Regions from separate parts of the Paenibacillus sp. FSL R5-0928 genome, predicted to be linked through region 2. Evidence: riboswitches for the same ligand, from Rfam matches in the RefSeq annotation. Region 2 holds a riboswitch; the other holds the start of a gene.
The links. Region 2 has a riboswitch for cyclic di-AMP ahead of MKZ16_RS17365 (APC family permease). Riboswitches for the same ligand answer to the same signal wherever they lie in the genome.
Positions count from the first base shown of each region.

Region 1 (3,186 bases), 2.1 Mb from region 2:
AATTCCTAAAATCAGTGTGGGTATACCGTAACCGAATAATGTTAGCTTTTCCGCTAAAGAGGTCTGTCCTTGTACGTAGGAGGTATGCCAAGCTGGTGCAGTGAATCCGGCATTAAAGCTGGATACCTGCTCTCCACTGAAATCAAAATAATAGTGCAATAAGGATTCGCCGACCTGAACAGTACTATCCGTATACACTAGCCCATGGCTTCCTGTATTCGATTCAATTTGTAGCTTGGCAGGATTTACTTCCCATTCCTGAAGCCAAGGACGAGCAAGATTCTCCTTCTGCGCTAGAGTGAGGTCAGCTCCCTTGTCCTCTTTTGCACCAACGGAAGCGATGCCTGACCCCTCTTCGGAGGCAACTTTTGCAGCCTTTGAGAAAGCGACAATCTTACCGTTATACATATTGAGGTCAACGATGATTTGCGGCTCTTGCTCCGCTGAAGGAGTAAGCGTTGCACGAAAGACATCAAAAGGATATTTTTGATCCAATTTTTTCTTGGTGTAGTCCTCCACAAGCTTCTCGCGAGACATATAACCATAAAAGGAAGAGTCCGTCTCGTAAAGTACATTCCATTGATCGTTTGGTGCTTCGGTGTAGTTGAGCTTATGTTCTGCAAATAATATGGCTTGGTCACGGGCTTCTGCCTTGCTAATGACGGTGGTATCTTCACCTGTAGGGCTACTAAGCAGTGAAGGGGAAATCTGAAACATAATAAATAGAATAAGACCGATAATGCCCGAGATGATGAGCCTCTTGGAGAGGGCACGTTGCTGTATGGGCTGGCCGACGGGATTCATGTAACGCCTCCTTGTTATGTACTGACAATATTATGTTCCATTATAGTATTAGTGCCTGGCTGGTTACAAAAAACATTATATGTTCTTTTTATGGGTAATAGAGATAGTATAGAATAGTCATGTGAATTTATACCATGAATTTTATCGTGTTCATTTGTGTACGAATGGTGAGAATCGGTGTAATTGCAGGGAAAACACGGAAAAGTGATGAGAAAAGGTACTCCTTTTGATGCAGTCTCTTTAAACCGCATTTTTTCATGTGAATGAGCATTAATTGTGTCTTTGTGAATTCACTAAATAACGTATATAATTTGTATGCAATTGTATAGTAGCCGAATTTCTGGTGAAAACGGGGGAACCATAAGAAGTGATGAAAAGTGGAGTATACAAGATAAATGGCACTTTCATCAGGGGTGAATTTCGTTCTGGGAACGAATAGGGCAGCCTGCACAGTCCGAATCCGTCAGCTAACCTCGTAGGCTAATTTACTGCAGGAACCAAGTTAGCATTGGTTTTCCAGTGCTTTTTTTGTTGGAATTTTTGATAAGAAGGTGAGCATAGTGGCTTCACAGTTTCGCAGGATTTCTGAATTTAAGTTTCTGAAGCTCTCGCCGCCGCAGATACTGGTGCTTGGTTTTGCATCGATTATTCTGATAGGGGCCTTGCTGCTTATGTTGCCCATTTCAAGCACAAGCGGGAATTCCGTGGAATTTATTGATGCATTATTTACTTCAACTTCGGCAACCTGTGTAACAGGGCTTGTTGTGCTGGATACCGGAACTTCGTTCACGATTTTTGGGAAAACCGTAATTATGATCCTAATCCAGATCGGCGGCTTAGGGTTTATGACCATGGCCACTCTATTTTCACTGGTGTTAAAGCGTAAAATATCTTTGCGGGACAGGCTAATCCTACAGGAAGCCATGAATCAAGGCTCTATGGAAGGAATTGTGCGACTGATCCGGAGAGTCCTTATATATTCTCTTGTCATAGAAGGCTGTGCCGCTTTGCTGCTGTCTATTCGCTGGGCTTTTGATATGCCGTTGGGAAAAGCGATTTATTATGGCATATTTCATGCGGTGTCTATGTTTAATAATGCGGGGTTCGATATTTTTGGGGATTTTCGCAGTTTAACTGATTATGTTTATGATCCGCTTGTGAATATTATTGTGATGTTTCTGATTGTCTCCGGCGGGATTGGTTTTATTGTAATGTCAGATCTGGTGGAGTTTCGGGTAACCCGCAGGCTGTCTCTACATAGTAAAGTTGTCCTGTCCACCAGTACAGGGCTGATTCTGATCGGAGCTTTGGTTATTTTTATATTCGAGTTTACTAACACTCGTACCCTGGGTTCACTGAATTTTGGCGGTAAAATATTATCGGCCTTCTTTCAATCCGTATCTCCCCGTACGGCTGGCGCGAACACAGTAGATATTGCTGGACTTCGGCAGGCTACACAATTTTTTATAGTGATTCTTATGTTTATTGGTGCTTCTCCAGGCTCAACGGGCGGCGGGATCAAGACAACAACCTTTACGATGATGATTGGTGCTGTTATTGCTATGCTGCGTGGACGGGAAGATGTTGTGTTGTTCCGTTATCGGCTGGCTCAAGAGCGCATCTACAAGGCATTAACGATCACACTGCTGGCTTTGTTGTTAATTGCCTCTGTGTCGATGATACTCTCCACAACTGAAGACAGTAATTTCTTGGCAATCTTGTTTGAGACGACCTCCGCCTTTGCTACGGTAGGACTGACTATGGGGCTAACTCCGGAACTGTCAGCGATCGGTAAGATTCTACTCTGTCTGACGATGTTTGCAGGTCGGCTAGGTCCACTAACCTTGGCGTATGCACTCGGTCCCAAACAGGGTAAACCACTGTATAAGTATCCTGAAGGTAAAATAATTATTGGATAGGAGTTAATTAGAAATGAAAGCACAGCAATTTGTAGTAATCGGCTTAGGTCGCTTCGGTTCAAGCCTGGCGCTTGAGCTGATGGAAATGGGCTACGAGGTGCTCGGCATTGACCACCATGAAGAACGCGTGGAGGAAATGAGCGATCAACTGACGCATACGGTAGTAGCAGATGCTACAGATGAGGGAATTATGCGCTCGCTTGGTGTACGGAACTTTGATTGTGGGATTGTTGCGATTGGTGACAATATGGAGAGAAGCATTCTGGCGGCCATTTTGTTGAAGGAGATTGGAGTTAAGCAAGTGGTGGCTAAGGCAATCTCCATCCTTCATGGCCGCGCTCTGTCGCGGCTGGGGGTTGATCGGGTTATTTTTCCGGAGCGGGATATGGGGATTCGTGTGGCACACCAGCTGGTGACGCCCAATTTGCTGGATTATATTGAACTGTCCAAGGATTATAAAATT
Region 1 is NZ_CP150225.1:5,980,282-5,983,467, reverse strand. Features, by position in the region: gene MKZ16_RS26985 (CPBP family intramembrane glutamic endopeptidase) at 1-804, opposite strand, end outside; cyclic di-AMP (ydaO/yuaA leader) riboswitch at 1,125-1,300, shown strand; gene MKZ16_RS26980 (TrkH family potassium uptake protein) at 1,365-2,723, shown strand; gene MKZ16_RS26975 (TrkA family potassium uptake protein) at 2,737-3,186, shown strand, end outside.
Region 1: linked by a shared signal. The riboswitch ahead of MKZ16_RS26980 (TrkH family potassium uptake protein) and the one ahead of MKZ16_RS17365 (APC family permease) in region 2 are both predicted to bind cyclic di-AMP.

Region 2 (3,186 bases):
AGCCTACATACACAGCAACAACATTATCTGTTAGAGACTTCGCATAGCTGATGGAATGTAATACGGCACGTGTAACCCCTGCAACAGGAACAACTACAGTACTTCCTTTAATTATAGGTTTATCAGTAGCCGGACATATACGCAGTTGATCCGCAGTGTTCAAATAGTGCTTATGAATACGGTGGAACACGAACATTACAGCAGGTAAGAAAATGAATGCCATCCATACGCTCGAGAATTTAGTAATGATAAATATAAGCGTAATCGTCAATGTAGTCAACATACCGATGGTATTTACAACAAATCTTTTCACCCATCCAGCAGGTCTTGTTTTGATCCAATGCACCATCATCCCCAGTTGGGATAAGGTAAAAGGAATGAACACGCCTACCGCATAAAGTGGAATCAAACCTTCCGTATTCCCATGGAATGCAGCCACAAGTATGATAGACATAACTCCTAGAAAAATAATGCCATTTGAGAAGCCCAGGCGGTCACCACGGACCATAAATGCATGTGGCAGATATTTATCTTTTGCAAACATAAAGGCAAGCAGCGGAAACGCTGAATATGCTGTATTAGCTGCCAAGAACAAAATCACTGCTGTAATCCCTTGAATGAAAAAGTACAATCCGCCACGGCCAAAGGTCGATTCAGCGATCTGAGAGACAACCGTAGCCTTTTCATCTGGCACAATACCATACCAATACGCCAGCACAGTGATTCCGGTAAACATAAAGCCAAGGATAAGTCCCATGATCATTAGCGTCTTGGCTGCATTCTTCTCAGCCGGTGCTTTAAAGTTTGGGATCGCATTAGATACGGCCTCAACCCCCGTTAGGGCTGAACAACCAGAGCTAAACGCTTTTAATAGTAGAAACAAACTTACATTAGATACGGCGCTGCCTATTTCAGGAACATTCGCATGCGCGCCACCCATTGCATATTTAACGATACCGGAGATAATCAGAACAACAATCGAAACCACAAACAAATACACTGGAATTGCGATGAACGAAGCCGATTCAGTCACTCCGCGAAGATTAATGATTGTTAATAGAACGATAACAGATACAGCGATGAGAACAGTATGATTATGAAGACTTGGAAAAGCCGATGTGATCGCATCCGTCCCTGCCGAGGCACTAACCGCTACGGTAAGAATGTAATCCACCAATAATGAACCCCCAGCGAGCAGCCCTGTCGGAATACCAAGATTGCTCTTGGCTACGATATAAGCTCCGCCTCCTTGCGGATAAGCAAAAATCGTCTGCCGATAGGATAAAATCAGGATGGCCAGCAGGCCCAATACGGCTAATGCAATTGGCAGGGAATACCAGATGGCAGTAAACCCGGCAGCCACCAGTACAATCAGTATTTGTTCCGTTCCGTAGGCTACAGACGAGAGCGCATCAGAAGACAGGACAGCCAGTGCTTTAACCTTGGATAACTTTTCATGATCGAGTTCATTCGACTTCATCGGACGTCCGATCAATAGTCGTTTTACCTTGCTTACCATGGTGGATACAGTTCCTTTCTTTGGGAGCTGAAACGGAATTTCCGTGCGCTGTTTTCATCGGTGGATTTCATAAATGCAGACACAAAAATAAGCATACGGAAATGATCCGCATGCTTATGCATGGTCATTTTCCCACCTTGCTTACGAGGTTAGCTGGCGGATTCGGGCTGTGGTTATAGCCCTACGGTACAGGTCTGTTCGACCCGGTTCCGATTCACCCCATTGGCATGAATGCCAAGTTTGGTTCCCCCGTTTTTCCTAAGAAAATTCAGCGCATATTCAACTTCTCACAAGGTCTAATATTAGTCTACAAAGTGCCTACAGTAAAGCGTTGAAAAAAATGAAAAAAGAATGAAAAAACATCCAATAAGCTCAAATATAGCGTCTTATTGGATGCTCTCTTTCATTATCTTCAATTATCCCTCTAGCCCGTGATTTTAATACCTTTTCAGCTTTTTTGTAACTTCCAAAGCGAAAACTAAAATCCTAAGCTCTCCTCTGCATCTACTTCAATCATTTCTTCTTCCTTACGTCCATACCAAAGAAGGAGACTAATTAGAGCAAAAGCGATTAAAGCTAACAAAGGAATCGTAATAAATCCGAAGTAGTTCAAGTAATCTTTATTACAAGGAACACCAATTGTACAAGGTAGAACTTTACTTAACGCTGGAATCTTCTGTTCCGCATAATGATAGATTGAGATACTGCCACCAATCAAACTTAATGGAAGCACATAAGGAATGATGCGCTTATCTCCACGGAAAGTGGCAATTCCCAACAAAAATAACTGCGGATACATAAAAATCCGCTGAAACCAGCAAAGCTTACAAGGTTCATATTTCAAGACTTCACTTAAATACAAGCTACCAGCTACAGCAACCAAAGAGACAAACCAGGCCAGATAGAGGCAGTTACGCTTGCAAAAAGATAGGAATTTTGTCACTTTGCCTCCACTGCTTTTGCGGCGGTATTAATTTCAGATGTAATCGCTTCAATATCGAAAGGTTCAGCCGTTTTCACCCCATTAATGTAGAGCGAAGGCGTAGTTGTCACGCCTGCGTCAGTTGCCAACTGAATGTCTTTCTTCAGCTCATCTGCATAAGTTTTCTCTTGGATGTCTTTACGCAACAGATCGTAATCGATCGCTAATTTCTCTTTTTCAGCAAGGCTTATCAAGAAATCCTCAGTGGCCCATTCGTCGCTCTCATCCCCTTGCTGCGCATATACAGCATCATAGAACTTCCAGAATTCATCCTTATTCTGATGGTATACAGACAATGCAGCTAGTGAAGCTGTCTCAGAGTCAGGACCAACGAAAGCCATATTTACAAAGTAAAGAGCTGCTTTTCCCTCGTTGACAAAATCTTGAACAATTTTCGGTTTCATGGAGCCAGCAAACTGGGAACAAGCTGGACATTTGAAATCGCCAAATTCAACAAGCTTAACAGGTGCATCCTCATTACCAATCCTAGGTAGCTCACTGTAATTGAATTCTACCGGTTCTCCTGTAGAGACATTCTTTGCTGCATCTTTCGAAGCTAACATAAACAATCCAACAAAAATGATAACTACTACAGCTATTGAACTAATAACTAAAATTCTCGTTTTCTGCTTCTGTTGCTCCTGTTCTACCCGTCGTTTCTCTTGTTTGCTCAACTGGGGAACAT
Region 2 is NZ_CP150225.1:3,879,147-3,882,332, forward strand. Features, by position in the region: gene MKZ16_RS17365 (APC family permease) at 1-1,519, opposite strand, end outside; cyclic di-AMP (ydaO/yuaA leader) riboswitch at 1,644-1,803, opposite strand; gene MKZ16_RS17370 (disulfide oxidoreductase) at 1,998-2,462, opposite strand; gene MKZ16_RS17375 (DsbA family protein) at 2,459-3,175, opposite strand.